DNA from 3 places in the Variovorax atrisoli genome. Region 1 is predicted to be linked to each of the others. Evidence: predicted binding sites of a transcription regulator. Region 1 holds the regulator's gene; each other region holds the start of a gene.

Region 1 (10,132 bases):
GGCCACGCCGCTGGCGAGCGCATAGAGGTCGTTCTCGCTGCGATAGGGCCCGTGGGCCAGCTCGACCAGCACGCGCTGCGCGAGGCGGCTGTGCAGGTTGAGCTTGAGGCCGTCGCGCCAGCCGGCGCGCACGCGCACGCCGCCGCGCAGGGAGAGCAGGTCTTGCCCGGCGCGGCCGGTCAGGGCGTGCACCTCCTGGGCGAGGAATTCCTCGACGCCGGCGGCGCAAGGCAGGAAGAAGGAGAGATCGTTCACGGAAAACTGGCACCGGGGAGCCCGAAGCCCGACTAGGGGACTCCATTGTCGCCGCGTCACGGGCCTTCTCTATATAGTCGATTCGCCGATGACTCCCACCCCCGCCCCTTCGCCCGCACCGGCCGCCTCCGGCAGCGGCGACCGCTTCGCGATCCAGTGCGAGGTGCTGCGGCTGTCGATCCGCCCCATCGGCCCGGTGCTGCTGGCGCAGTACCTGCTGAACTGCGGCGTGGCGGCGCTCTTCGCCTGGCAGGTGTCGCTGGCGCGCGCGCTGGTGTGGATCGCGCTGATCACCGGGGTGACGGTGATGCGCGGCTTCTTCCCGCAGCGGCTGCCGGAGCCCTTCACGCCCGCCACCCTGCGCGAGGCCCAGCGCACGCACACGCTGCGCACCGCCGTCTGGGAGCTGGCGCACGGCCTGGCCGGCGTGCTGCTGTTCGACCCCACCCGCGCCGACCTGCAGCTGCTGCTGGGCCTGATCGTCATGGGCATGACGCTGTCGTCTGCCTTCTCGGTGTCGTTCTACACGCCGGCCACGCAGCTGGCCATCACGCTCCTGCTGGCGCCGATCATCGTCGTCGGCCTCTGGCTGGGGGCGCCGGTGATGGCTGCGGTGGCCGTCATCGGCATCGGCCTGACCGCGATGATGTGGAAGCTGGTGGCCGAGCGCTCGCGCCAGCTCGAGGAGAACATCGGCCTGCGGCTCAACGAGCACCGCCTGCGCGAGCAGGCCCTGGCCGGCCTGCGCGCCTCCGAGCAGGCGCAGGCCGAGCGGCTGCGCTTCTTCTCGGCCGCCAACCACGACCTGCGCCAGCCGGTGATGGCCATCGGCCTGCAGGCCGAGGTGCTGCGCCAGCAGCTGGACAGCGGCGCCGGCATCGAGGCGGTGCAGCGCACGGTGGGCTCCCTGGCCCGCGCCCAGCAGGCGCTGGAGGGGCTGACCAACCAGCTGCTGGAAATCGGCAGGATCGAGGCCGCGGTCGATCCGCTGCGCCCATCCAGCGTGGCGCTGGCGCCGCTGCTGCACGAACTGGCGCGGCAGGCGGGCGAGGGCCGGGTGCTGGTGCGCTGCCCGCCGGATGCCCTCGCCTGGAGCGACGCCGTCTCGCTGCGCCGCGTGCTCGCCAACCTGGTCGACAACGCGGTCAAGTTCACGCCACGAGGGCGCGTGCTGCTGGCGGTGCGGGAACGCAGCCGCGACACCGGCCGCGCCTGGCGCGTGGAGGTGCGCGACAGCGGCATCGGCATTGCGGCCGAGGCCCAGCAGCGCGTGTTCGACGACTTCGAGCAGATCGGCAACGTCGAACGCAACCTGCAGCGCGGCCACGGCCTGGGGCTGGCGATCGTTCGGCGGCTGGCGGCCCACCTGGGCATCGAGGTGACGCTGCGCTCGGCGCCCGGGCGGGGCTCGGTGTTCGGCTTCGAGCTGCCGGCCGCGCCCGAGGGAGCGGTGGCGGCCCCGTCGCCGACCGTGCCAGACAACGACAGGGCCGATGCCAATGCGGCCAGCCCGCTGCGCCCCGGCCTCGCCGTGCTGGTGGTGGAAGACAACGCGGTGGTGGCCGACAGCCTCACCGCGCTGCTGCGGCAGTGGGAGGTCGAGCCGCGCGTCTACGCCAGCGCGGCCGAAGCGCTGGCGCTGGCCGACCTGCAAGCGCTCGACGCTGCCCTGTGCGACATCCGCCTGCCGGGCACGCTCGACGGCATCGCGCTGGCCGAGAGGCTGCAGCGGCAGAAGCCCTCGCTCACGATCGCGCTGATCTCGGCCGACATCAACGAGGCGACGCAGCGGCTGGCGGCCGAACGCGGCTGGCATGCGCTGCGTAAGCCGGTGCAGCCGCAGGAACTGCAGCGCATGCTGCTGCGCGCACAGCAGCAACAGCAGCTACCGCAACAGCAACGGGCGCACGGCTGAGGCCGCCGCAGCGGTGCGATCTGGCACAACGCGTGCTCCGTGCTTCGGGATATGCTCCGCGCACAGGCCGCCGCCCTGCCCCCGATGTCCACCGACATGCCCTCCCCCTCTCCTGCCGCCGGTACGCCCCGCCTGCGCTACGACCCGTTCGCGATCGCGCTGCACTGGCTGCTGGCTGTATTGATCGTCGGCTCCTTCGGCGTGGGGCTCTACATGACGGGGCTGCCGTTCTCGCCGCTGCGGCTGAAGGTCTACAACTGGCACAAGTGGGCGGGCGTGACCATCCTCGCGCTGTCGGCGCTGCGGCTGCTGTGGCGGCTCGGGCACCGGCCGCCCGCGCTGCCGGCGGACATGCCGGGCCTGCAGAAGGCCGGCTCTCGGATCAGCCACACGCTGATGTACCTGCTGTTCTTCGCCGTGCCGCTGTCCGGATGGGCCTACAGCTCGGCCATGGGCATGCCGGTCTCGTGGTTCGGGGTGCTGGCGCTGCCCGACTTCATGGCCGTCGATCACGATCTTGCCGAGGCGGTGCTGCAGCCGCTGCATCGCAACTGCGCCTTCGCGCTCGCGGGCATCACGCTGCTACACGTGGCGGCGGCGCTCAAGCACCACTGGATCGACCGCGACGGTCTGCTCAAACGGATGTGGCCGGGGCCACGACAGGAATCTGCCGGATCATGAACTCACTTCCTTCCCGCCTTCTTTGCCGCGGTCTTTCGCGGCTTCTTCCCCCGCTGCTGGCGCTTGTGGCGGCATTGCCGGCCGGCGCCGGCCCGGCCGCGCCCCCCGCCGCGAAGCTGGTCGCCGACAAGAGCCAGATCGTGTTCGTCACCAGGCAGATGGGCGTGCCCGTGGAAGGCAGCTTCAGGAAATTCGACGCGCAGGTGGCCTTCGACCCGAAGAAGCCCGATGGCGGCAGCGTCGCGCTGCAGATCGACACCGCCAGCGCCGGTTTCGGCGTGCCGATGAGCGACGCCGAGCTGCCCAAGCAGCCCTGGTTCGACGCCGCGCACTTTCCGCAGGCGAGCTTCCAGTCGAGCGCCATCAAGGCGCTGGGCGAAGGCAGGTTCGAGATGGCGGGCAAGCTCACCATCAAGGGCGTTGCCAGGCAGGTGACGGTGCCGGTCAGCATCGCGCCTGCACCGGGGAGCAACTACTCGGTGGCCACCGGAAGCCTTACGATCCAGCGGCTCGACTACAAGGTGGGCGAAGGCGAATGGACCGACACCTCGGTGGTCGGCAACGAGGTGCAGGTGCGCTTCAGGTTCACCCTCTCGGGGCTCGGGCCGCTGTGAAGCCGCAGCCCCATCCTTCCTCGCGCGGACATTCCGGATTTCTTCTTTCCTCTCTTTCATGACTCAGGCAGACAACGCCATGAAAAAGCTCCTCCTCGCCACGGCCCTGTCGGCCGCCGCATTCACCGGCATCGCCAACGCACAACAACAAGTGCAGCTGCCATCGGAATTCGCGCCAGCCGCCGCCGCCAAGCCCGCGGGCGGTCCGGCCAGGAACGCCAACTACGTGATCGACCCGACCCACACCTTCGTCATGTACGAGATGGGCCACTACGGCACCACCACCAACCGCGGCCGCTTCAGCACCAAGGACGGCTCGGTGCAGATCGACGGCACCGGCACCAGCGGCAAGGTCGACATCACCATGGACATCAGCTCCATCAACACCGGCGTCGACCTGCTCAACCGACACGTGCAGAGCAAGGACTTCTTCAACGTGGCCGAGTTTCCGACCGGCCGCTTCGTGGCCGACCGCATCGACTTCTCCGGCGACAAGGTGGTCGACGTGCCCGGCAGGCTCACGCTGATGGGCCAGACCCGCCCGGTGACGCTGAAGGCCGTGCGCTTCAACTGCTACCTGAGCCCGCTGATCAACCGCCAGGTGTGCGGCGGCGACTTCGAGACCACCGTGGAGCGCAGCGACTGGGGCATCACCTGAGGCCTGAACTTCGGCTTCGAGAACAAGGTGAAGCTGCTGGTGCAGGTCGAGGCGGTCAACGTGCAGTGACGGCCTCGCGCCGTACGAAGAAGCAGAACGAAAAGAAGGAGACACGGCCATGATCGACACCACCCTCGCCCTGCTCGGCATCGCCGGCGCCATGACCGTGGGCGCGATGAGCCCGGGCCCCAGCTTCGTGATGGTGGCGCGCACCGCGGTGACCTCGCGCGCCGACGGCCTCGCCGCCGCGCTCGGCATGGGCGCGGGCGGGCTGGTGTTCGCGATCGCGGCGCTGGCGGGGCTGCAGGCGGCGTTCCTCGCGGTGCCGGCGCTCTACCTGGCGATCAAGGGACTCGGCGGGGCGTACCTCGTGTACCTGGGCGTGCGCATCTGGCGCGGCGCGCGGCAGCCGCTGGCCGTGGCGCAGGAGGCCGGCGATCCGGCGCAGCGCCTGCAGGGACGCGGCAGGCGCACCTTCCTGCTGGGCCTGGCCACGCAGGTGAGCAACCCGAAGACCGCCGTGGTCTACGCGAGCATCTTCGCGGCCTTCCTGCCGCGCGAGGTGCCGCTGGTGCTGGCACTCGCCGTGCCGGCGGTCATCTTCTGCATCGAGGCGGGCTGGTATTCGATCGTGGCGCTGGCGCTCTCGTCGGCGGCGCCGCGTTCGGCCTACCTGCGCTACAAGGTCTGGATCGACCGGGCGGCAGGCGGCGTGATGGGACTGCTGGGCCTGCGGCTCGTGTGGTCGGCCGTGCGCGGCACCTGAGGCTGCGCGGCTACAGGAGGCTCTCCGGCGTCAGCGGGGCCAGTATCTCGAGCATGGTCCGGTCCCAGAAGCGGGAATCGGGCTCCTCGGTCAGCACCGTGAGCTTGCCCGCATCGTCGCTGACCCATTCGATGCGCGACTCGTTGCTGCCCTCGGCGAAGCGCAGCCTATAGGCGCCCTGCTGCTTGAGCACGTCGATGAGCTTCAGCGCCTGCTGGGCCATCTCGGGGCTGCGGATGAAAAGGCCGATCTCGGTGTTGTGCGTTTCCGAGCGCGGGTCGAAGTTCATCGAGCCGACGAACAGAATGCGCCGGTCGATCACCGCCGACTTGGCATGCAGCCTGCCCACCGAGGTGCCGAAGAGGCCCAGCCTCACGCTGCTGCGGGTGCGGTTGGTGCTCAGTTCATAGAGGTCGGCGCCCAGCTTGAGCATGTCGGGCCGGTAGCGGCGGTAGGCGGTGTGCACCAGCGGCTCGTCGGTGGCGGCGAGCGAGTTGGTGACCACGCTGATCTTCACGTTGCGCCCTCGGATCTCGCGCATCACCTCCAGCCCCGAGGCGCCGGGGATCAGGTAGGGCGAGACGATCGTCACTTCCGAACGCGCGCGCCGCATCTGCTCGACCACGTTGTAGCGCACGCTGTCGACGTCCAGCAGCGGCACGCCGCCATACGAGGCGGTCTTGCCGATCACGCGCTCGGGCGAATCGGCATAGGCTTCGGCGGTGGTCCAGATCAGGCCGAGCTTGCCGGCGTCCAGGTCCTCGGCCATCGGGCTGTAGCCCAGCAGGTCGTTGGGGGCGGGCTTGGGCGGCGGGGGCGTGGTCTCGGGGCCGGTGGCGAGCTCGAAGCGCTGCTGAAGCTCCTCGCGCGAGAGGCTGCTGCCCACCACCGACTGGATAGGCCGCACGTAGACGCTGTTCCAGTACTGGTCGAACAGGCTTCCAAGGCGCGGGACCAGCGCGCCGGTGACGAAGGTGTCGAGGTCGATGAAGTTCTCGCCCGAGGTGCGCCTGAAGTACTGGTTGCCGATGTTGCGCCCGCCCGCCACCGCCATCGCGCCATCGGCGATGAACAGCTTGTTGTGCATGCGGCGGTTGACGCGGCTGAAGTCGAAGAGCGAGGCGGTGAAGCGCTTCAGCAGGCTGCCGCGGCCTGCCGGGAAGGGGTTGAACAGGCGCAGCTCCACGTTGGGCGTGGCGGCCAGGCCCAGCAGCAGTTCGTCCTCGCCGGAGGTATAGAGGTCGTCCATCAAGAGCCGCACGCGCACCCCGCGCTGGGCGGCGTCGCGCAGGGTGCGCAGCAGGTAGCGGCCGGTCTCGTCGTTCTCGATCTGGTAGTACTGCACGTCCAGCGTGCGCTGCGCGCGGCGCGCGAGCTGGATGCGGGTGTCGAAGGCGAAGTCGCCGCCGGGCATCAGGCGGAAGCCGCTCAGGTCGGGGTCGGGCTGGGAGGCCAGCGCGATCCTGCCGAGCGCCGTGTCGGCCGAGACGGCGATGGTCTTGGTGGGCGGGCGCGGGGCCTCGTCGGGCAGCGTGGCGCAGCCCGTGACAAGCAGCACGAGCAGGGCGAACACCGCAGCCACCATCCAACGCCACGCGAGCCCATTCCAGGAACACCGCGGAACCGGCTCCGCCGGTCCGCAGGTGTTGCCCCCTGCAAGGGGGTTGGCGAAGCGACACGAAGTGCGCATAGCCTGGGGGTGTGCCAGTTACAAGGCTTTGCGCAGGTTGGCGGGCGCGATGCGCAGCGCCTCGCGGTACTTGGCGACGGTGCGGCGCGCGCACTCGATGCCCTGCTCCTTCAGCATCTCGGAGATCTGGCTGTCCGACAGCGGCTTCTTCACGCTTTCGGAACCGACGAACTGCTTGATGAGCGCGCGCACCGCGGTGCTCGACGCGTTGCCGCCGGTCTCGGTGCCCAGCGCCGAGCCGAAGAAGTACTTGAGCTCGACCGTGCCGAAGGGCGTGGCCATGTACTTGGCGGTGGTCACGCGCGAGATGGTCGATTCGTGCAGGCCCAGCTCGTCGGCGATCTCGCGCAGCACCAGCGGGCGCATGGCGAGCTCGCCGTGCACGAAGTAGCTCTTCTGCCGCTCGACGATGGCGTTGCTCACGCGCAGGATGGTGTCGAAGCGCTGCTGGATGTTCTTGATGAACCAGCGCGCCTCCTGCAGCCGCTGCGACAGCGCCTGGCTGCCCTCGCCCTTGTGCGACTTCAGCGCGCCGGCATAGATGTCGTGCACCCGCAGGCGCGGCATCACGTCGGGGTTGAGCATCACGCGGAACTTCACGTTGGTGCCGCGGCCGGTCTTGGTGACGATCACGTCGGGCACGATGACGTTGCGCTCCACGTCGACGAAGCGCCGGCCCGGCTTGGGCTCCAGCCGCGCGATGACCTGCAGCGCCGAGCGCACCAGCTCCTCGCTGCTGCGGGTGAGCGTGGCCAGGCGCTTGAAGTCGCGGCGCGCGAGCAGCTCCATGGGCTGCTTGCAGATGGCCAGCGCCGTCTTGCGGACCAGTTCCTCTTCCTCGGTCTCGTCGTCGCTCGCCATGGCGCGCAGCTGGATGCTCAGGCATTCGCCGAGGTCGCGCGCGCCGACGCCGGCGGGCTCCAGGCTCTGCAGCAGGCCCAGCGCCACCTGGAAGTGGTGCACGAGGTCGTCGAATTCGTCGTTGTCGTCGCCCGCCAGGCCCGAGGCCAGCGCGGGCAGCGAGTCTTCGAGGTAGCCATCCTCGTTGAGCGATTCGATGAGGAAGCGCAGCGCGGCGCTGTCGCTCTCGTTGAGCCGCAGGCTCAGTGCCTGGCGGTGCAGGAAGGACTGCAGCGACTCCTGGCTGCGCGCGAGCTCGGTGGCATCGGCGCGCTCGTCGTCGCCGGCGTTGTTCTGGCGCGCGGGCGCGTCGCTGCCCCATTCGCTGTCGTCAGGCGCCATGTCGACGGTGCCATCGCCTTCCCAGTCGGGCTCGCGCTCGGCGATCTCGGCGGCGGGGCCGTCGGCGTCGGCGACTGCCGTGCCTTCCGTGGAAGAAGTCGCGCTGCTGCTGCTCGCGGCCGAGGGGGCGAAGTCGCCCTCGCCGTCGGCGCCATCGCCGCCGTCATCGCGAGGGACCGGCGCGTCGGCGGTGTCGAGCCCGAATTCCTCGCGCACGGCCTCCTCGGCGGTGCGCTCCAGGAACGGGTTCTCGTCGAGCATCTGCTCCACTTCCTGGCTCAGCTCGAGCGTGGAGAGTTGGAGCAGCCTGATCGACTGCTGCAGCTGCGGCGTGAGCGCCAGGTGCTGCGAAACGCGAAGGGACAACCCCTGCTTCATGAGAAGACGGCTCCCCCCGAGGCAGCACGCCGCGCGCCACGCCAGTTCCCTGCCGGGAGCGGGCCGGCCGCTTCGGGCGGCCGTGCACACCAGCCCTCGCGAAGGGGCTCCACGCGCATGGCGACCACGCTTGCCGTTGACCCTCGCAACATGATCACATCCGGAAGTGCTCGCCCAGGTACACCCTGCGTACCTCGGCGTTGTCGACGATCTCCGAAGGCGTGCCTTGTGCCAGCACGTGCCCGTCGCTGATGATGAAAGCGTGGTCGCAGATGCCCAGCGTCTCGCGCACGTTGTGGTCGGTGATGAGCACGCCGATGCCGCGCTCCTTCAGGAAGCTGATGATGCGCTGGATCTCGATCACCGCGATCGGGTCGATGCCGGCGAAGGGCTCGTCCAGAAGAATGAAGCGCGGCTGCGTGGCCAGGGCGCGCGCGATCTCGACTCGGCGGCGCTCGCCGCCCGACAGCGCCATCGCGGGCGAATCGCGCAGGTGGTCGACGCGCAGGTCGACCAGCAGGTCGGTCAGGCGCTCCTCGATGTGCTCCTTCGACAGGGGAACCAGCCTGCCTTTCGCGTCGGGCTCGCTCTGGAGCTCGAGCACGGCGCGCACGTTCTCCTCGACCGTGAGCTTGCGGAAGATCGAGGCTTCCTGCGGCAGGTAGCTCAGCCCCATGCGGGCGCGGCGGTGGATCGGCATGTGCGCGATCGGCTCGCCGTCGATGGAGATGTCGCCGGCGTCGGCGCGCACCAGCCCCACGATCATGTAGAACGAGGTGGTCTTGCCCGCGCCATTCGGCCCGAGCAGCCCGACGACTTCGCCCTTCTGCACGTCGAGCGAGACGTCCTTCACGACGGTGCGGCTGCCGTAGCTCTTCTTCAGGCCGCGCGCGACCAGGCGGCTGCCCGGTGTGCCGCTGGCGTCCTGGGTTCCTGCGGATTCGATCACTTGCGCGTGTCTCCCTGGTCACTGAGCGTGGTGCTCGGGCGCAGGCCGGCGCCGGGAGCCGGGGTGGGCGCCGGCGCAGGGGCCTTGGCACCGCCGGCCGGAGCCGGAGCGCCCGGGGCCGGCGCGGTGGCGGCCTTGGGAGTGAGGATGGTCCGGACGCGGCCGCCAGGGGCCGAGGCGTTGACGGCGGTGTTCGGCGGCACGGTCGAGCCGTTGACGGTGTAGGTGTCGTTGCTCTGGTCGTAGACGATCAGCGCGCCCTGGCTCTCGTCGTTGGGCGTGGCGCCCAGCAGGCGGCGCATGACGGCGTTGCGGATGAACTTGACGTTGTCGGCGCGGCTGTCGTACTCGATGACTTCCGACTCGCCCTCGATCCACTCGTCGGGCGCATTGCGCTTCTGCTTGTAGTAGGCCCGCTTGCCGGGCGCCGCAGTGACCACGCCGTACTGGTAGCCCTCGGCGTCCTGGCGCACATCCAGCCGCGCGCCACGGATGATGATCGTGCCCTTCGTCACCAGCACGTTGCCGGTGAACACGCTGGTCTGCTTCAGGTCGTCGTAGCGCATCGCGTCCGACTCGATGTTCATCGGCTTGGAGCGGTCGGCGGTCTCGGCCACGGCGCCCGACGCGAGGCCTGCCAGCAACAGGGCGCCGGCGGCCAGCCGGCCGATGCGACGCAGGAAGGAGGTGGTGGGGTGAGAGTGCAATGTCATAGAGGCACGAAACTTGCTCGGCATTGTATGCGGCTGCGTGCTCCTGCCCCGCCCGCACAGATGAAAAAGCCCGCCTAGGCGGGCTTGACTTTCTTCCCGGCTTCATGCCCGAACACCGCGGAACCGGCTTCACCGGGCCGCCGGTGTTGCCCCCTGCAAGGGGGAAGGCGCGCGACACGAAGTGCGCGAAGCCTGGGGGTCAGCCCTTCTTGGCCTCGCCGATGAGATAGTTCACGACCTGAAGCACCTTGGTCATGTTGCCGGCGGTCTC
Region 2 (10,132 bases), 220 kb from region 1:
TTCTGGGGCCTGATCGCCTCGATGTGGATCGGCAACGCGATGCTCATCATCCTGAACCTGCCGCTGATCGGCATGTGGATCAAGCTGCTGACGGTGCCCTACAAGTTCCTGTTCCCGGCCATCGTGCTGTTCTGCGCGATCGGCGTGTACTCGACCAACAACAACACCTTCGACGTGTGGATGGTGGCGGCCTTCGGCTTCATCGGCTATCTCTTCATCAAGCTGCGCACCGAGCCTGCACCGCTGCTGCTGGGCTTCATCCTCGGGCCGATGATGGAAGAGAACCTGCGCCGGGCGCTCTTGCTGTCGCGCGGGGCGTGGAGCGTGTTCGTCACGCGGCCGCTGTCGGCGGGGCTCCTGATCGCCGCGGCGCTGCTGCTGGGCATCGTGCTGCTGCCGGCGATCAAGGCCAAGCGCGAGGAAGCGTTCGTGGAAGATTGAGTTCGCCCCCAGGCTTCGCGCACTTCGTGTCGCTGCGCCAACCCCCTTCCGGGGGCAACACCTGCGGCCCGGCAAAGCCGGTTCCGCGGAGACCAGATTCGCCCCCAGGCTTTGCACACTTCGTGTCGCTGCGCCAACCCCCTTCCGGGGGCAACACCTGCGGCCCGGCAAAGCCGGTTCCGCGGTGTTCCACGAAAGGTCAGTGGGGCAGCAAAGGCAGCAGCAACAGCTGCCACGCCAGCCCCAGCAGGGCCGAGGCGAGCACCACCGGGATCACACCGGCCTTGAAGCGGAACAGCGCCACGGCGGCGATCAGCCCGATCGCCGTCGATGCCGCGTCGAAGCCCCCGCCGGCCCCCCTGGGCCACAGCACGTGCCAGGCGAAGAACACCGCCAGGTTGACGATCACGCCCACCACCGCTGCGGTGATGGCCGTGAGCGGCGCGGTGAGCTTCAGGTTGCCGTGCGTCGACTCGATGAAGGGCCCGCCCAGCAGGATGAAGAGGAACGACGGCAGGAAGGTGAAGAAGCACACCACCGTCGCCGCCACGGACCCTGCCGCGAAGAGCGGGTCGCCGCCGGAGAGCGCCTGGTTCCAGCCGCCGACGAAGCCCACGAAGGACACCACCATGATCAGCGGCCCCGGCGTGGTCTCGCCGAGCGCGAGGCCGTCGATCATCTGAGTGGCGCCCAGCCAGCCGTAGTGGTCGACCGCGCCCTGGAACACGTAGGGCAGCACCGCGTAGGCGCCGCCGAAGGTCATGAGCGCTGCCTTGGTGAAGAACCAGCCCATCTGCGTGAGCGTGCCCTGCCAGCCGTACAGGGCGACGAGCGCGCCCATGGCGCCCAGCCACAGCACGAGGAACATGCCCAGCACGCGCCAGAAGCGGCCCCAGTCGAAGCGCGCGTGCGCGGGTGTGGGCGTGTCGTCGTCGATGAGCGCCGGGCCGATGGCCGCCGCCCCTGCCGCACCATGCCCGCCGCCGCCCGGCGCGAAGCGCTGCGGCGCCACCCGGCTGCCGAAGTAGCCGATGGCCGCCGCCGCAAGCACGATCAGCGGAAACGGCAGCTGCAGCGCGAAGATCGCCACGAACGCCGCCGCAGCGATCGCCCAGAGCCAGGCGTTCTTCAGCACCCGCGAGCCGATGCGCCAGGCCGCGAACAGCACGATGGCCGTGACCGCCGGCTTCACGCCGTACAGCAGCCCCGCCACCGCCGGCACCTGCCCGTAGGCCATGTAGATCCAGGAGAGCGCGATCAGGATGAAGAGCGAGGGCAGCACGAACAGCACCCCCGCCGCGACGCCGCCCCAGGTGCGGTGCATGAGCCAGCCGATGTAGGTGGCCAGCTGCTGGGCCTCGGGGCCGGGCAGCAGCATGCAGTAGTTGAGGGCGTGGAGAAAGCGCTTCTCCGAGATCCAGCGCCGGCGCTCCACCAGTTCCTGGTGCATCAGCGCGATCTGCCCGGCCGGCCCGCCGAAGCTGATGAAGCCCAGCTTGAGCCAGTAGGCGAAGGCCTGCCAGAAGCTGACGGGAGCGGGCCGCTCGACGGGATCTTGGGCAGAGGGCATCGGGCGACTTTCTCGTTGCGCTATTTCAGGAATACGTCGTAGGCGGTCTTCAGAATCAGCGCGCTCACCACGACGATGAACACCACCCGCACGAAGCCAGCGCCATGCCGGAGCGCAACGCGCGTGCCCAGCACGCTGCCGGCCACGTTGGCCACCGCCATCACCAGCCCGTAGTGCCACCAGACGTGGCCCTTGGCCGCCAGCAGGATCAGCGCGGCGGCATTGGTCAGGGTGTTGATGATCTTGGCCGAGGCCGAGGCGTTGAGGAAGTCGTAGCCCATCCAGCGCACGAAGAGGAACACCAGGAAGCTGCCCGCGCCCGGGCCGAAGAAGCCGTCGTAAAGCCCGATCGTGAGCCCGATGGTGCAGGCCGCCAGCGTCTCGGCCCGGCCGGTGAAGCGTGGCGCGTGCATGCGGCCCATGTCCTTGCGCGCCAGCGTGTAGAGCAGCACGCCCAGCAGGATGAGCGGCAGCGCCTTGCGCAGGAAGTCTCCGGGGAACATGGTGACGCCCCAGGCGCCCAGCATCGAGCCGGTGAAACCGAGCAGCGCGGCTGGCCACAGCGCGCCCCAGCGCATCTGCACCCGCTGGCTGAACTGGGCCGCGGCGGCGGCCGTGCCCCAGATGGAAGCACTCTTGTTGGTGCCCAGAAGGGTCGCCGGCGGTGCACCCGGGAAGACGGCGAACAGCGCAGGCACCAGGATCAGGCCGCCTCCACCCACGATCGAATCGACAAAACCCGCGAGCGCAGAGGCGCCCGTGACCACCAGCATTTCCATAGGGCCTGGATTGTCTCACTCCGGTGCTATCGAAAAAGTAGCTGCGAAGGCCGATGCCCCAAGCCTCCGCGCAAATAAAAAAGGCGCCGACCAGCGGCGCCTTCAAGGTTGGACAGGCATCTCGTACGGAGCCTTTGAAGAATTTTTATTGTTGCTTGGGGGGTTTGTCTCCTCGGACCCTCGGCACACGAGCAGGGCCCGTTCGCGAGTGCGCAGACTTTAGGGGCACGCACCGCCTCAGTGCATAGGGAATTACCCGCTTTGCCTTACCAATAAAGCCCGATCTGCAAACCAAAGTGTTTCTGATAGTTAACAAAGTGGCACGACTTGTGCACGGGGCGCCTGAGTCCACCACTTGAAGAAGAAAGCGACCATGGCCCTGGCACCACAAGCCTCGATCAACGCGGCAGACACCGCATGGATGATGACCTCGACCGCGCTGGTGCTGCTGATGACGCTGCCCGGCATCGCCCTCTTCTATGCCGGCATGGTGCGCCGCAAGAACGTGCTGGCCACCATGGCGGCGGTGGTGGCGATCGCCGCCGCCGTCTCGCTGACGTGGTTCGCGGTGGGCTATTCGCTCGCCTTCACCGAGGGCTGGCCCTGGCTCGGGGGCGCCGGCCGCCTCTGGTTCTCGGGCTTCGACTACCTGAAGGAGGCCGGCCAGCTGGCTGTGAGTCACGTGGCGCCCAACGTGCCCGAGTCGGTCTACGCGATGTTCCAGCTGACCTTCGCGATCATCACCACGGCCCTGGTGCTCGGCGCCTTCGTCGAGCGCATGCGCTTCTCGGCGATCCTGTGGTTCGCGCTGCTGTGGAGCGTGCTGGTGTATGCGCCCATCGCCCACTGGGTGTGGGAGCCGGGCGGCTGGCTCGCGCAGATGGGCGCGCTCGACTTCGCGGGCGGCTCGGTGGTGCACGTCAACGCCGGCATCGCGGGGCTGGTGTGCGCCTACGCCCTCGGCTCGCGCAAGGGCTACGGCCGCGAGGCCTTCGAGCCCTACAACCTGGCCTTCACCATGACCGGCGCGGGCCTGCTGTGGGTGGGCTGGTTCGGCTTCAATGCCGGCTCGGCGGTGGCGGCCGACGGGCGCGCGGGGCTGGCGATGCTGGTCACGCACATCGCGGCGGCTGCCGGCGCCATGAGCTGGATGCTCGGCGAATGGATCGTGCGGCGCAGCCCCTCGCTGCTGGGCCTGTGCTCGGGCCTCGTGGCCGGGCTGGTGGCCATCACGCCCGCGGCCGGCTTCGTCACGCCGCCGGCCGCGCTGGCCATCGGCGCCATTGCGGGGCTGGCCTGCTATTGGGGCGCCACCGGCCTGAAGCACCTGCTGGGGGCGGACGACTCGCTCGACGTGTTCGGCGTGCACGGCATCGGCGGTATCGTGGGGGCGCTGCTGACCGGCGTGTTCGCCGACCCGCGCGTCTCCGGCGCCACCGGCGACGTGCTCACGCAGGCGATCGCGGTCGGCAGCGTGGCCATCTTCAGTGCGACGGGCACGGCCGTGGTGCTGTTCCTGGTGCACGTCATCGTCGGCCTGCGCGTCGATGCCGACAGCGAGCTGCTGGGCCTCGATCTTGCACAGCACAGGGAACATCTCGGGAGCAGTTGACCCACCGACGGAGGAAACAAGCCATGTCGCCATCCATGTCCGAAAGCGAACGCATCGCCCTCGCCGCCCGCCTTCACGTGGCGCTGCGGCGAAAGCACGGCCGCGTGACCGACACCGAATGGATGGCGACCAATGCCGAGTACGCCGCCGAGATCGTGCGCATGACCCGCGCGCACGCGGCCGACACCAAGGACGAGGAGCTCTACCTGCTCGCCACCCGGCTGGAGCAGGCGATGGAGCCGCTGGCGCGCGCCGCGCGCCTGGCGGCACGCCAGCCCGACGGCCAGCCGCCCACACCCCCACCCCGGTACGTCGGCGGCCTGCGCTGATACGCAGCCAGTTCGCGGGACACCGCGGAACCGGCTTTGCCGGGCCGCAGGTGTCGCCCCCGGCGAGGGGGTTGGCGAAACGACACGAAGTGCGCAGAGCCTGGAGGAGTGCTCAGCTCTCCAGGGCGGCCTTGCGGATCGACTGCAGCGTGCTGCCCGGCGTGATGGCCTCCGGGTCCAGCAGGCAGTGCAGGATCGACGGCTTGCCGCTGGCACGTGCGCGGGCCAGCGCAGGGCCGAATTCTTCGGTGCTGGCCACATGCTCACCGTGGCCGCCGAACACCTCGGCGTAGCCGCGGAAGTCGGGGTTCTTCAGCTGCGTGGCACTGATGCGGCCCGGGTAGTGCCTTTCCTGGTGCATGCGGATGGTGCCGTACATGCCGTTGTCCAGCAGCACCACGATGATCGGCAGGCCGTACTGCACGGCGGTCGCGAATTCCTGGCCGTGCATCATGAAGTCGCCGTCGCCGGCGAACACCACCACCTCGCGCTGCGGCCACAGCCGCTTGGCGCCGACGCCGGCCGGCAGGCCGTAGCCCATCGAGCCGCTGGTAGGCGCGAGCTGGCTGGCATACGCGCGGAACGGCCAGAAGCGGTGCACCCAGGTGGCGAAGTTGCCCGCGCCGTTGCAGAAGATGGTGTCGGCCGGAAGCACCTCGCGCAGGTGCTTCATGACCTCGCCCATCTGCAGCGGGCCCGGAATGCGGACCGGCGACGGGTCACTCCAGCGCAGGAAGTCTTCGCGTGCGGCCTTCGTCTCCGCCTGCCAGGCCGGCACCTGTGCGGGGCGCAGCGTGGAAACGGCCTCGGCGAAGGCCTGCGGCGTGGCGTGGATGCCCAGCGCCGGGCGATACAGCCTGCCCAGTTCGTCGGCATCGGCATGCACGTGCACCAGCGCCTGCTTCGGCTGCGGGATGGACAGCAGCTCGTAGCCCTGCGAGGGCACTTCCGACAGACGCCCGCCGACCAGCAGGATCAGGTCGGCATTGCGGATGCGCTCCAGCATCCTGGGGTTGACGCCCAGGCCGAGGTCGCCCGCATAGCAGGGGTGATCGGCCGACATCAGCATCTGCCGGCGGAACGAGCAGTACACGGGCAGCGAGAACGCCGCCGCGAAATCCGCGAACTGGCGCGACGCCTTCTCCGACCAGCGGCTGCCGCCCAGGACGACCACCGGCCGCTGCGCCTGCGACAGCCGCTGCTGCAGCTCGGCGAGCTGCGCCGCGCCGGGATGGGTCTCGGTGACGGCGTACGGCTGCGCGTTGGCCACCGTTGCGGCCTCGGTCAGCATGTCTTCCGGCAGCGCGATCACCACCGGGCCGGGCCGCCCCGAGGTGGCGACATGGAAGGCGCGCGACACCAGCTCGGGCACGCGCGCAGGGTCGTCGATCTGCACCACCCACTTGGCCATGGTGCCGAACACCGCGCCGTAGTCCAGCTCCTGGAAGGCCTCGCGGCCCAGCGCGTCGCGCGCGACCTGGCCGACGAAGAGCAGCAGCGGCGTCGAATCCTGGTGCGCGATGTGCACCCCGGCCGACGCATTGGTGGCGCCCGGCCCGCGCGTGACGAAGCACACGCCCGGCCTGCCGGTGAGCTTGCCCTGCGCCTCGGCCATCATCGTCGCGCCGCCTTCCTGGCGGCACACGGTCACTTCGATGGACGCGTCGTGCAGCGCGTCGAGCACGGCGAGAAAGCTTTCGCCGGGCACGCAGAAGAGCTGCTCGACGCCGTGGGTGACGAGCTGGTCGACCAGGATCTGGCCGCCGGTGCGGGGTGTTGAAGTCATGCTGTATCCAATGGTCTGAAGGTGTTCGGTATTGCTCCTTCCTCCTCTGGGGGAAGGCGGGGATGGGGGCAAGCGGCGCCGGACGGACCGGCGGCAACGGATGCGCCGCCTGCCCCCACCCCAACCCGCCCCCGGAAGGGGAGGGAGAAAAGCGGAGTCATTCCAGCGCCTCGCAGGCAGCCTGGATGCGCTCGCAGGCCTCCCGCAGCTGCGCCATCGAGGTCGCGTACGAGATGCGGAAATACGGCGCCAGCCCGAACACGCTGCCCGGCACCACCGCGACCTCGAAGTCCTGCAGCAGGTAGCGGCAGAAGTCGCTGTCGCTGCGCAGCAGCATGCCGCCGCGGGTGTGCCGGCCGAGCACGCCGGCGCAGCTCGCGAATGTGTAGAACGCGCCCTCGGGCACGCGGCAGCGCAGGCCCGGCGCGCGATTCAGCGCGGCGACCACGAAGTCGCGCCGCGCCTGGAAGTCGGCGCAGCGCTCGGCCACGATGTCCTGCGGACCGGTCAGCGCCTCGATGGCGGCTGCCTGGCTGACCGACGAGGGGCATGACGTGGTCTGGCTCTGCACCACGGCCATCGCCGCGATCAGCGCTCGCGGACCGGCGCCGTAGCCCACGCGCCAGCCGGTCATCGCATAGGCCTTGGACACGCCGTTCACCGTCAGCGTGCGTTCGCGCAGGCGCGGCTCCACCGCCGCCGGCGTGGCGAAGGCCAGTCCGTCGTAGAGGATGTGTTCGTAGATGTCGTCCGCCAGCACCCAGACCTGCGGATGGCGCAGCAGCACCTCGCACAGCGGTTTCAGCTGGTCCGCGCTGTAGGCGGCACCGCTCGGGTTCGACGGCGAGTTCAGGAACAACCAACGCGTGCGCGGCGTGATGGCCGCTTCGAGCTGCGCGGCATCGAGCCGGAAGCCGTTGGCCTCGGTGCCGGCCACGGGCACCGGCACGCCGCCGCAGATCTGCACGATGTCGGCGTACGAGGTCCAGTACGGCGCGGGCAGGATGACTTCGTCGCCTGGGTCCAGGCTGGCCATCAGCGCGTTGAAGATCACCTGCTTGGCGCCTGCGCTCACGCTGATCTCTTCGAGCGCGAAGTCCAGCGCGTTGTCGCGCCTGAACTTGAGCTGCACCGCCGCCTTCATCGCCGGGCTGCCGTCGAGCACGGTGTAGCGCGTGTCGCCTCTGCCGATGGCTTGCACGGCAGCGTCGCGCACGTTCTGCGGCGTGTCGAAGTCGGGCTCTCCCGCGCCCAGCACGATCACCGGGCGGCCGGCGCGCTTGAGCGCGTTGGCGTGGTCGGTGATGCGCAGGATCTCCGAGACGCCGATGGCGCGCACGCGCCGTGCGGGCTCGAAGACGATGGAAGTGGCGGTAGCGGCGGTCACTTGGCGTAGGCCTCCAGCGGCTTGTCGTTGGGTTCGGCGATGAGCTGCTTCAGCGTCGCGCTCATCGGCAGGTTCAGGCTGGTGTTCTTCGGCGGGATGGCCGCCACGAACCACTTGGTGTAGATCTTCTCGAGCTCGCCGCTCTTCATCATGCGGCGCAGCGAATCGTCCACCGCCGACTTGAAGGCCGGGTCGTCCTTGCGGAAGAGCAGTGCGATCGGCTCCGAGCCCAGCGGCTCGCCCACGATGCGGTAGGCCGAGGGGTTCTTCGAGTTCGCGATGATCCCGGCCAGCAGGTTGTCGTCGAGCACGAAGGCATCGGTGCGGCCCGACTCCATCAGGAGGAAGCTCTCGAGGTGGTCCTTGCCGAGCATGGTGTTGTACGAGACGTTCTGCGTGCGCTCGCGCTTGCGCAGCAACTGCACCGCCGTGGTGCCGGTGGAGGCCGACACGTTGCGGCCCGCGAGCTGGTCGAGGTTGGCGATGCCCGAGTCGACCCTGGTGGCCATGCGCACCTCGCTCACGTAGGTGGTGAGCGCGAAGGCCACCTGCTGCTGGCGCGCGGTATTGTTGGTGGTGGGGCCGCAGCCGATGTCGAGCGTGCCGTTCTGCACCAGCGGGATGGTGTTCTGCGCGGTCACGGCCATGTACTCCAGCTTCGCCTGCGGCGCGATCTCCTTCAGCACGCGCTCGCACAGCTCGACGTGGTAGCCCACATACTTCTCGCCCGCGCCCAGCATGTAGGCCATGGGTGGCGAGGCCTCGCGCACGCCGAGCACCACCTTGCCGCTGGACTTGATCTTGTCGAGCGTGCCGCCGGTGGCTGCCGCGGTCTGCACGGTCTGCGCGGCGGCGCCGAACGAAAGCGCGAGCAGGCCGACTGCTGCAATGGTCTTGAAGGGGATATTCATGTGCTCTGTCTCCTGATGGTTGTTTTTGACGGGAGGCGAAGGCCGTCCTGGCCTCGCACGGCCCTTTCGCGGGACATCGCGGAACCGGCTTTGCCGGGCCGCCGATGTCGCCCCCGGTGAGGGGGTTGGCGTAGCGACACGAAGTGCGCGAAGCCTGGGGAGAGACTCAGTCCCCGATGTCGAAGGTCACGCCCTGCGCAAGCGGCAGCGCGGTCGAGTAGTTGATGGTGTTGGTGGCGCGGCGCATGTACGCCTTCCAGCTGTCGGAGCCCGCCTCGCGGCCGCCGCCGGTCTCCTTCTCGCCGCCGAAGGCACCGCCGATCTCGGCGCCGCTCGGGCCGATGTTGACGTTGGCGATGCCGCAGTCGGAGCCCGAGCTCGACATGAAGCGCTCGGCCTCGCGCATGTTCAGCGTGAAGATCGACGACGACAGGCCCGCGCCCACCGCGTTGTGCTGCTCGATGGCCTCGTCGAGCGAGCTGTAGCGCACCACGTAGAGGATGGGCGCGAAGGTCTCGCGCAGCACCGGGCCCTGGTGCGACTTCAGCTCCACCAGCGCGGGGCGCACGTAGTAGGCGTCGCTCGTGCCGATGCCCTCCACGCGCTGGCCGCCGTGCACCTTCGCGCCGATCTCGCGGCTTTCGGAGAGCGCCTTCTGCATGCCGTCGAAGGCCGCGCGGTCGATCAGCGGACCGACCAGCGTGCCGGCCGCGCGCGGATCGCCCACCTGCACGTTGCCGTAGACCTTGGCGAGCTTGGGCACCAGCTGGTCGTACACGCTCTCGTGCACGAACAGGCGGCGCAGCGTGGTGCAGCGCTGGCCGGCCGTGCCCATCGCGGCGAAGGCGATGCCGCGCAGCGCGAGGTCGAGGTCGGCCGAGGGCGTGACGATGGCGGCGTTGTTGCCGCCGAGTTCGAGGATGGCACGTGCGAAGCGCGCGGCCAGCTTCGGGCCCACCTGGCGGCCCATGGCGGTCGAGCCGGTGGCCGACAGAACGGGCACGCGGTGGTCGTCCACCAGCACCTCGCCGATGTCGCGCTGGCCCAGCAGCAGGCCCAGCAGGCCTTCGGGCGCGTCGCCGAAACGCTCGAGGGCGCGCTGCGCGATGGCATGCACGGCCAGCGCGGTCAGCGGCGTCTTCTCGGAGGGCTTCCACACCACCGGGTCGCCGCACACCAGCGCCAGCGCCGCGTTCCACGACCACACGGCCACCGGGAAGTTGAAGGCCGAGATCACGCCGCACACGCCCAGCGGGTGCCAGGTTTCCATCATGCGGTGCTCGGCACGCTCGGTGGCCAGCGTGAGGCCGTAGATCT
Region 3 (10,132 bases), on a different contig from region 1:
CGACAGCGGAGCGACAACGACCAACTACACGTCGTCAATGGGCGCCAGCCCTACAAATAACGCACGGATCGACCCCTACCCGACAGCGGCGGGAGATACAGACACCGTCGACCTGACTCGGGTGTGCTACGCCACCTCAACGCCCCCTTCGCTGCCGCGCTATGACCCAAGCTCTTTCGCTCTTGGCACGTCATGCGCAGCGTCTTCGAGCAAGACAAACTCCACGGCATATGCCCTATATGCCTTCTACTATGTGTGGAAAGGTTCCGGGACAGAAGACGGAACCTCCGGTCAAAACTCGGACAGTAACTACGCGCGCGTGGAAATATTGAGCACCACGCCCACTTACGCCAAAGCTGCAACACGGACGGATTGCGGCACCGGCACCACGTGCACCTACGCACAGGAAATACAGAACTTCGCCAATTGGTTTACGTACTATCGCACCCGCATCCAGACTGCGAAGACTTCACTGGGTCTCGCGTTTTCTGTGCTCGACTCCAAGTCTCGCGTTGGCTTCTCGACCATCAACGACAACAATTCCAACAACAACACAAAGGCTGCAAACTTCGTTCCCCTCGCGGATTTTGATAGCGCACAAAAGCAGACTTGGTATTCAAAGGTCTATTCAATCAGCCCAAGCGGAGGGACGCCGTTGATTCCAGCACTCGATCGAGCGGGCCAATACTTCAAGACGGGCACGATGCCGGGCGCAAGTACGACGGCGCGAACCACCACGGTACCGCTGTCTTGCACGCCCAACTACACAATTCTCTCAACGGACGGTTACTGGAACGGAAGCGCGAGTGCATCGGTGGGCAATCGAGACACAACCATCCCGACTTTGCCCGACAACGTTTATCAGGATCCGGATACCAAAGCGCCGATCAACGATCCCATTGCCGGGGTACCACTCGTCGCGGGGCAGAAATTCCCCGCTCCGTTCTACGATGGGAACAGCGCTTCGAACAGTCTCGCCGACGTGGCGATGTATTACTGGATCACCGACCTCACAGGCTCTTCTTCGAAGCAAGTTGCACCAAACAAGTTGGACCCTGCCAACTGGCAGCACATGGTGACCTATACCATCGGCCTAGGTGCTTCCGGCACCATGTCCAGCGTCCCGACTGGCTCAGCGACCTGGCCGACGCCGCAAGCGGACAGCGCGACTGCAATTGACGACCTCTGGCATGCGGCACTCAATGGTCACGGTCAGTATTTCAACACCAAGGACCCGGCCAAGCTGCAAACCGCGCTCGCATCCATCCTCAACGATATTGTCAATCGCACAGGTGCGGCGGCTTCGGTAGCTGTCAGCAATCCGAACGTCAAATCGGGTGACAACACGGCCTTCGCGTCCAGCTTCAACTCAGGCTCCTGGTATGGAGATCTCCAGGCCTTCTCGATTGATCTGACTACCGGCCTGCTGCAGGACACGCCACTGTGGTCGGCCCAGGCGTTGCTGGACAAACAAGCAACCAGCTCACGCTACATCGCTAGTTTCAATGGCAGTAGCGGCGTGCCTTTTACGAAGACCGGCCTTTCGACGACCCAACTGTCCCGGCTGAATTCGCCGAGCAGCCCTCCCGGCCCGAGCGACAGTACGGCCGTGATCGCGTATCTGCGTGGCGACCGTACGGGTGAAGGGAATGGCAGCAACAGCGCGCAGCCTTATCGGACACGCACACATGTGCTGGGCGACATCGTGAATGCCGAGCCGATCTATGTACCGGCGCCGCGTTCCAGCTACACCGACTCGGGATACGCCGCATTCAAAGGAGGGGCCGCTGCCAATCGGGCAAGGATTGTGTATCAAGGCGCCAATGACGGCATGCTTCACGCCTTCGACGCCAGTACGGGCAACGAACTGTGGGCTTATGTGCCCGGCCGCCTCTTCGACACCAATCTTTCCGCCACCAACACATCGACCAGCGCCTTGGTGGGTCTGACGCAGCAGTCTCTGTTCCAACATCGGTTCTACGTTGACGGCACGCCTATCGCAACCGATGTGGACCTCAGCAATACAGTGGCCAACCAGCCGAAACCGCCTGCAGCCAACTGGGCCACGGTTCTGACGGGAGGTTTGGCCAAGGGAGGCCGAGGCTATTACGCCCTGAACGTGACCGATCCCTCTGCAACCTCCGATGCCACCGTGGCGAGCAAGGTAATGTGGGAATTTCCGAATGCCAGCACCGCGGCCGCTGTCGCAAAGAACATTGGCTACACCTATGGGTCGCCGCTCAATGTGAAGACCAAGGCGGCCGGCTGGGTGACGCTGGTCACCTCGGGCTACAACAACGGTTCCGATACCGGTGGCGACGGCGCGGGCCATCTCTTCGTGCTCGATACCGCCACAGGCAGCCTGATCAAGGACTTGAGCACGGGTGTCGGCACGAGTTCTGCTCCGAGCGGGCTGGCAAAGATCAGCGCTTTCCTCGTGAACCCCGGCGTGGACGACACCGCAGACTACGTGTACGGCGGCGACCTGCTCGGCAATGTGTGGCGCTTCGATCTGTCGGACGCATCGACTGCCAATTGGAATGTGAAGCGGCTGGCCACGTTGGTCGACAGCAGCGGCAATCCTCAACCGGTCACGGGTACGCCTGAGCTGGGTGTGGTGAAGAACAAGCGCATGGTCTTTGTCGGCACAGGCCAATACCTTGGCACCTCAGATATTCCCGGCACCACCGGTGCCAACGCCAATGCATCACAGGCGCAATCGTTCTACGGCTTGCTGGACGATCAATCCTCGAACCCCACCATCACATCGCTGCGCACGCAACTCGTGCAACAAACGGCCACGATGTCGGGCACGAACATCAATGTAACCAGCAACCCGCTGGATCTCACGGCCAAGAAGGGCTGGGTGCTGGATTTCGCGACGAAACCGGTTGGCGAGCGGGCCTACACCAGCCCCGTTCTGTTCCAGGGTGTTCTTGCTTTCACCACCAACATCCCCTCGAGCGACCCATGCTCGCCAGGCGGGAGCTCAAACCTCTATTTCCTGAACTATGCCAATGGTGGGTCCATCCCAAATCTGAGCAGTCGCTACATCGGCAATGTGCTGGCGAGCCGAGTGCAGCCTGAAGGACTGCCGAATGGAGCGATAAAGATTCTGGTGCGCACGTCGGATGGGAAGACGAAGGTCTATGACGTGGCGGTGCCGTCTTCGACGACGCCTACCCGGATCATGTGGAGGGAGGTCATTACTAATTGACCGTATCTGGAACTCGGGACTAGGAAGAAGTTGAAAGCTTTCACGGACACAAAGAGTCGAGATGAACTAAAGCGTGCTGCCCAAGAGGTGGTACTAGAGGAAAAGGCTGGCTGCAGTGCGCCGGCTTCTACACGCAACCCCGTCTGACCCTTCACTCGAATCAGTACCGCTCGGAAATAGAAACTTCCCGCTACTGACCCTGCCCAGGATTTCGAATCATTCGGGAACAGAACGACTGGCACGACAAGGGCCCGTTTGAGTCAGGAGCATTTCGCGAAGAAAAGCAAGTTTGATGAAGTCCAGAATGCCTTTGCGCTGAAGCAGGCCGAGCTGGCACCAACGTCAAAGAAAGGTATGTCGCAAGATGGATATCAGCGAAGCAACCTTCTATTTGTGTCGCAAGAAGTACGCAGTGTGAGCCTGACCCTGTCCCAGGTTTCCGTACCGTTCGGTAACAGAACGACCGGCATGATGAAGGCCCTATTTGGGCCAGGAGCATGTCGTGAAGAAGAGCAAGTTCACTGAGGATCAGATCGCCTTTGCGTTGAATCAGGCCGAGCTGGGCACGAGCGTTGAAGAGGTCGGTCGCAAGATGGGCATCAACGATGCAACCTTCTACGTGTGGCGCAAGAAATACGTGGGCGTGGGGCCGTCTGAGCTTCGCCGTCTGCGTCAACTCGAGGAAGAAAACCGCAAGCTCAAGCAGATCGTGGCCAATCTGAGCTCGGACAGGGCGGTGCTACCTACAGGCAGCCGTTACAAAAAAGCCCGAAGCCTTCGCAACGCCGCGCGCCGGCGTCCGATTTGATGCGGCTTTTTGGATGCAGTCAGCGCAATGCATTGATGTCGGCCTCGGCCTACAACCGATCAGGAAAGAGAGTCAGCGCTGAAGATGCGGACCAAGGAGAGCACCGACAGTAAGCGTTTCCTCAATACCCTTTGCTTTTAACGATCGCGTTGGAGCAGGATTGGTTGTTCCGTGCGGATGATGATCGTGTCATGAAGAACTGCTAATGCACATCCCCAAGAACACTTGGAGTAAGTGCCATCGGCGCGAGCATAGCTCAATGTTCAAGCGCGAGCTTGCCGCGCGCAGCTTGGTGGCCGCGAGATCAGTGGTAGCCGGTGCGCTGGCGGTCGGCATCAATTCGAACCTGCTGTTCGCACAGCGTCGAATGGAGCTCTATTCCAGTTGTTGCCGCGCCGATTTGCGACAGAGAATGCAAAACTTGATTAAAGCAGCTTCAAATCAAATCTTAAGGCGAGATCGGCACCAGCCTTCCCAAGAAGAAGAGATTTATCTCGAGGCAATGACGCACTGGATCATTACGTATTTTATCGGCAAATAGGCGGGGCATATATCGCATTCAAAGTCCCCGGAGTCGCCGAGAGACCGCGATCAGCTGCAAACCCTTGTTGATTCGAAGCACAAGCCCAATCTATCGGCCCGACTTTGCCAGCAGCCATTGCAGCCGCGAACTGACTTGCACTTCCGTCAGAACGTACAAATGGATTTAGCCGTAGCGTGTTTGCGCTTGGATCAAGGCCCACGGCAGATGCGTTGTATGTCACGGCGATTTCGCCTGAAGCTGACATCAGAATGCTGGAGACGAATTTGGATGTGCTGCCGGCGCCATTGTTCCGAGCGTTCCATTCAGCAACCGTCAACGACAGCTGTGCTGGCGTTCCCACATCTGTGGTTAATGCGAGCTTCGCTCCCTCGACTAGGGCAAAACCCTCAATAACTCGAGCTCGAACTATGTAGTCGCGATATAGAGGCAAGGCCACAGCAGCCAAGATACCGATGACAGCGACACTGATCATCAATTCAATCAAAGTAAACCCAGCAACGAGAGTTCGGCTTGCTCGTAAAACGACTGCTCTCATTTAGGCTTACCCCGAATGAAAAGGGCCGCATGAAGGCGGCCCCTAGATAGCTTCAGAATGAATTAACGGCAGGCAGAAGGAGCGTACTTGGCGAGCAGCGTGCCGGCGGTGATACCCGTCATGCCAGCATTAGTCGCCGTCGTTTGAGTAACAGAGGCGCAGCCCCAGTCAACAACGCCACTTGTTCCAGCAGCTTGTGCTGCAGCGAGCGTCGAGGCAGTACCGCCTGCAGCGCGAACATAAGGGGCGAGGACAAGCGTAGTTTCGCCGGTTTTCAGGCCAACAGCCGCTGGAATGAAGGTAACGGTGATTTCACCCGAAGCAGCCATTTGAACAGACGAGACGTATTTGCTATTAATACCCGAGCCATTCGTTCCACCGTTTTGCGCATTCCAAGTAGCTACGGTGGTAGCAAGATCGTTTGCGGAAGTAGCTCCATCAGTCGCGACCGCTTGCTTGGCGCTTTCAGCCAAATTCAAGCCTTCAGTGATCCTTGCGCGAACGGTGTAATCCTGATAAGCAGGCAGTGCAACTGCTGCCAAGATACCAACGATCGCCACAACGATCATCAATTCGATAAGGGTGAAACCCTTTTGCACGTTGCGTGCGATGGAACGACGGTTCATTCACTAACTCCAGGTAGGTTGGTTGTTACGCCCGGGAACCTGCCCGGAGCGAGGTACCTTCCGCAGCATCTGTGCCACCCGCTTGGGGCGCCCTTCCCGTACCGGACGTGTCACCTCTGACCACATTGGAGTTACACCGTGTGACACAACTTGCCTCAAGATGCTACACGTGGTGACAAATTTGTCATGCCAACGCGTCACTGACCGATGGTCAGAAAGTCAGGACGCCATCCACCTTCAGCCAGCGAATGTCCCGTTGCGCCATGCCTGCCGCCTGCTCGACCACCAGGGCTTCGATCTGACTCATGATCTCGTCGGTTTCGGCGGGCTTGGTGTGGGTGATGTAGATCGGGTACTGCTTGCCCGGGGCGATGCGGGCCAGCTCGCCAGCCAGGAGTGGGGGCGACAGGTGCAGGCTGCGCTCCGCCAGCGCCTGCTCGCGGCTGCTGAATGCGGTTTCGATGACCAGCATCGCCACGTCGAGTTCGTTCACGCGTTCCCAGAAAGGCGCGTTGCGCTCGGTGTCGCCGCTGAACACCCAGTGGGCGCTTCGCTCGGCCGGCCGCACGGCGAAACCGCACGCCGGCACGGTATGGACTGCGGGCAGCACCTCGACCACCTTGGGCTCGCGGCTGCCCAGCGGCAGCTGCTGGCCCACGGCGATGTCATGGAAGCTCACGAACGGCGCCTGGGGGCTGGGAATGCTCTCGAAGTCGGGCCAGATGACGTTGTTGAAGACGTGAACGCGCAGCGCGTCGATGGTGTCCCTGAGCGCATGCACGCGCAGCGGCTGCGAGCGACGGCCGCCGACGGCGTCGACCATCAGGGGGAGTGCGGCGATGTGGTCGAGGTGGCTGTGCGTGAGCACGACGTCGTCGATGCCGACCATCTCGTCGAGCGTGAGGTCTCCGACGCCCGTGCCCGCATCGACGAGCAGGTCCGTGTCGACCAGGAACGAGGTGGTGCGGCAGTCTTTGGCGATGGCGCCCGAGCAACCCAGCACACGAACCTGCATTGTGAAAGACCCCTTTGATGCGTCTGTCGTCATTTGGTCTCGAACCGGGTTGCGCCGTCCCAGTTCGGGTCTTGCGGTCGCAACGCCATCGAGGCTAAACGCTGGGCGTAGAGCTGGTAAAGGACTTTTTTCGCATCCGCGGCGAGCAGGGGCGCCAGCAAGTTTCGGCCCATGGCCCAGTCCTGCCGGCGATATGCGGCGAGGACTTCGCTCCATCGTTCCAGCATCTGCTGCGCCTGCTGCAGCGCCTCGGGGGTGCCCGCGGCGAGGGGCGTAAAAACGGAAACGGCTTGTGCTTTTCCCTTGACCCGCACGCTGTCGAGCTCCTGCCAGACGAAGCCCGGCGCGAGTTCGCGCGTCGCGCCGCTGGCGACCACTTCGACGCCGTAGTGCCCGCTCAGGCCCTCGAGGCGCGACGCGAGGTTGACCGCATCGCCGACCACCGTGTAGCTGCGGCGCGCCGCCGAGCCCATGTCGCCCACGCTCATCACGCCGCTGTTGATGCCGATGCCCACGCTGATCTCGGGCCGGCCGCTCGCGCGGTGGATGCGGTTGATGTCGTGCACGGCATCGGCCATGTCGAGCGCGGCGCGCACGGCGAGCGTTGCGTGGTCTGGCGTGTCGACGGGCGCGCCCCAGAAGGCCATGACGCAGTCGCCCATGTACTTGTCGACGGTGCCGCGGTGGGCGCTGATGACGTCGGTGAGCCGGCTGAAGACGGTGTTGAGAAAGCCCTGCAGCTCGGCCGGCGCCATCTGCTCCGACAGGCGCGTGAAGTCGCGCATGTCGCAGAACATCACGGTCATGGGCTTGCTCTCGGCGCGCATGCTGTAGCGGTCGGGCTGCGCCATCATCTCGTCGACCAGCTGGGGCGGCACGTAGGTGCCGAAGAGCCGCACGAGGCCGCGCCGGGCGCGCGACTCGAAGAAGTAGCCCCAGCTCATGTTGAACGCGAACGCCAGGGCCGCCATCGCCAGCGCCGAGCCGAGCGGCAGCACGAGGCTGTAGCCCGTGTAGAGCCATACGTTCATCCCGATCAGCGCCGCCATCGCGCCGACGGCCAGCAGCATGGCGCGCGGTGCGGACAGCAGCGACATCCCGAAGGCGAGCAGGAGCCCCGTCAGCACGACGAGCAGCACCTCGTAGCCAGGGGCGTAGTCGGGCACGCTGAGCAGGCGCCGCTCGAGCAGTGCCGAGACGATGTTCGCGTGCACCTCCACGCCCGGGAACGCGGCCTCGGCGGGCGTGGCGCGCAGGTCCTGCAGCCCCGGGGCAGTGGCTCCCACGAGCACGATCTTGTCCTTCAGCTCGCCGGGGGCGAGGCGTCCTTCGAGCACGTCGGCGGCGGGCACGTAGCGGAACGATCCGCCGTCCGCACCGCCCTGGCCGCGGAACGGCACCTGCATGCTGCCGGTGGAGTCGACCGGGATGCGCAGCCGCCCCACCCTCAGCGATTCGAGCTGGGGCGTGCTTCCGCCGCCCGGCGCGAAGGTGGGTTGCACCGGCGGCGATCCGTTCGCGAGCCGGTACACCGCAAGCCCCAGCGATTCGTAGTAGCCCGGCTGTGCCTTGTCGCCGTCGTAGCGGGCGATGAGCGGCACGCTGCGGATGACGCCGTCGCCGTTGATGTCGACCAGGGTGTTCAGGAAGCCCGCGACGGGTGCCGCCTTCGCAAGCTCCGGCAGGCTGGCGCCGAAGCCGTTCCAGCCCGTGGCGTAGGCAGCGCCCTGGGGGAAGGCACCGGCCGGAAGCAGGGGCGCCGCGGGCAGCTGTCCCTTCGCGCTCGGCGGCTCGGTGCGCGTGAAGTAGTAGCCCAGCGCCACCCGCCGGCCGCTCAGCGCGGCGGCCAGCGTGGCGTCATGGTCGAGCGAGGGCGCGAGCCGCTCGATCTCGGCGGCCAGGCCCGGCGTCCTGGCCAGGGGGCCGCTCGCGAGCTGCCGCAGCCTGTCGAGGCCCGAGCTGCGGTCGGGCTCCAGGAACATCACGTCGAAGCCCAGCACGGCCGCCTGCTGGCGGTCGAACAGCTCGGTGGCCAGGGCCGCGATCCTGTCGCGCGGCCACGGCCACTGGCCCTGGCGCGCGAGGCTGGCGTCGTCGACATCGACGATCACCACCCGCGCGTCGGGCGTGCCCGGCATGGTGGCGCGCAGACGGATGTCGTAGATCAGCTGGTCGAGGCGCTCCAGCGCGGTCAGCCGCCAGGCGCCCGTGGCGTGCGCCAGCGCGAGCAGCACCGGCAGCAGCGTGATGACGATGCGCGGCCAGTGCCGCCGCAGTTCTTCTCTCACGGCATGCGGTCCGTGAAGGCCGGCCCCTGGAGAGCTAGAGACGGGAGCGGCTCAGATGCGCACGAACTGCATGCGCGTGGCATTGCCCAGCTCGAGCACGTCGCGCTCCTGCAGCGCGACGGCCTCCGACCCCAGCTGCAGTCCATTGAGCGTGACGTTGCCTTCGACGCCGGCGGCCACGTAGCCCTGGCGCCGCCGCGTGACCACGGCCACCGCGACGCCGGGCTTGCCGACCGTGGTGACGACCTTCTGCAGCGCGACGTCCTGTCCTTCGTTGACGCCGGAGAGCACGCGCAGCACCGGAATGCCGAGTTCGACCAGCGCGCCGGACTCCGTGGGCGCCGAAGACAGTGGCATGGCGCCCGACGGGTACTCGCCCGAGGCCGTGCGGATGGAGCCGGCGCCGGTGTCGAGGTTGCTGCGGGCGCGGAAGTGGATGCGGCAGCCTCCGACCTCGATGACATCGTTGTCCTTGAGCGCCTGCCGCTGGACGGCGAGCGCGTTGACGTAGGTGCCGTTGGTGCTGTTGAGATCTTCAATTTCAACTTCGCCGCCAGTCATGTGCAGCACGGCGTGCTCGCCGCTGACCGCCAGATTGTCGATCACGATGTCGTTGTAGGCACGGCGTCCCAGCGTCGTGCGCTCCTTGGCGAGCGCCACCTGCCCGATGACAACGCCATCGACCGAAATGATCATCTTCGGCATTGCCGACTCCCCGAATCCAAAGCATGAATGACGATGGCGGGCAGACTGCCTGGCTGCCCGCGGAACCTGCCAGCGGCCCTAGCGCGGCGTTTCCGCGACCCTCGCCCTGGCCAGGACGACGGAGATGTTGTCCCGTCCGCCATTGTCATTGGCAATTGCAACCAAAAGTGATGCTTTTTTCTGAAGCCCGACATCGTGTTCTAGAAGCGTGAAAAGCTGCTCATCGGAAACCATCTCGCTGAGCCCGTCGGAGCAAAGCATATAGAGATCGCCCGGTCTTGCGCTGTGCTCATGCATTTCCAGCAAGACTTGGGCCTCGACCCCGACGGCGCGCGTCACGAGGTTGCGGGTGGGGGAATTCAGCGCCTCCTCGGCCGTGATGGCGCCGGCGTCC

What was found. The regulator sigma-54, encoded in region 1, starts transcription at its own class of promoters, with help from an activator protein. The targets are predictions, from matches to a motif close to TGGCANGNAANCTGCTTT.
Region 2: FHY06_RS16715 (ammonium transporter) is a predicted target of sigma-54. The motif match lies at 3,109-3,126, and genes of this name have one in related genera.
Region 3: FHY06_RS19485 (pilin) is a predicted target of sigma-54. The motif match lies at 5,790-5,807, and genes of this name have one in related genera.

What each region holds. Positions count from the first base shown of each region.
Region 1 is NZ_JACIBG010000004.1:115,712-125,843, forward strand. It holds gene FHY06_RS15745 (THUMP domain-containing class I SAM-dependent RNA methyltransferase) at 1-255, opposite strand, end outside; gene FHY06_RS15750 (ATP-binding response regulator) at 344-2,170, shown strand; gene FHY06_RS15755 (cytochrome b) at 2,255-2,851, shown strand; gene FHY06_RS15760 (YceI family protein) at 2,848-3,465, shown strand; partial or broken gene FHY06_RS15765 (YceI family protein) at 3,545-4,192, shown strand; gene FHY06_RS15770 (LysE family translocator) at 4,242-4,889, shown strand; gene FHY06_RS15775 (phospholipase D family protein) at 4,900-6,474, opposite strand; gene rpoN (RNA polymerase factor sigma-54) at 6,598-8,199, opposite strand; gene lptB (LPS export ABC transporter ATP-binding protein) at 8,354-9,148, opposite strand; gene lptA (lipopolysaccharide transport periplasmic protein LptA) at 9,145-9,861, opposite strand; gene FHY06_RS15795 (thiol:disulfide interchange protein DsbA/DsbL) at 10,061-10,132, opposite strand, start outside.
Region 2 is NZ_JACIBG010000004.1:330,727-340,858, forward strand. It holds gene FHY06_RS16700 (tripartite tricarboxylate transporter permease) at 1-441, shown strand, start outside; gene chrA (chromate efflux transporter) at 641-2,011, opposite strand; gene FHY06_RS16710 (sulfite exporter TauE/SafE family protein) at 2,032-2,790, opposite strand; gene FHY06_RS16715 (ammonium transporter) at 3,164-4,402, shown strand; gene FHY06_RS16720 (hypothetical protein) at 4,426-4,731, shown strand; gene FHY06_RS16725 (thiamine pyrophosphate-binding protein) at 4,844-6,517, opposite strand; gene FHY06_RS16730 (pyridoxal phosphate-dependent aminotransferase) at 6,675-7,904, opposite strand; gene FHY06_RS16735 (amino acid ABC transporter substrate-binding protein) at 7,901-8,815, opposite strand; gene amaB (L-piperidine-6-carboxylate dehydrogenase) at 8,982-10,132, opposite strand, start outside.
Region 3 is NZ_JACIBG010000005.1:352,502-362,633, reverse strand. It holds gene FHY06_RS19510 (pilus assembly protein) at 1-3,217, shown strand, start outside; gene FHY06_RS19505 (hypothetical protein) at 3,473-3,742, shown strand; partial or broken gene FHY06_RS19500 (transposase) at 3,720-3,998, shown strand; gene FHY06_RS19495 (hypothetical protein) at 4,231-4,566, shown strand; gene FHY06_RS19490 (pilin) at 4,553-5,104, opposite strand; gene FHY06_RS19485 (pilin) at 5,167-5,730, opposite strand; gene FHY06_RS19480 (3',5'-cyclic-nucleotide phosphodiesterase) at 5,942-6,745, opposite strand; gene FHY06_RS19475 (CHASE2 domain-containing protein) at 6,775-9,033, opposite strand; gene FHY06_RS19470 (FHA domain-containing protein) at 9,085-9,738, opposite strand; gene FHY06_RS19465 (Stp1/IreP family PP2C-type Ser/Thr phosphatase) at 9,817-10,132, opposite strand, start outside.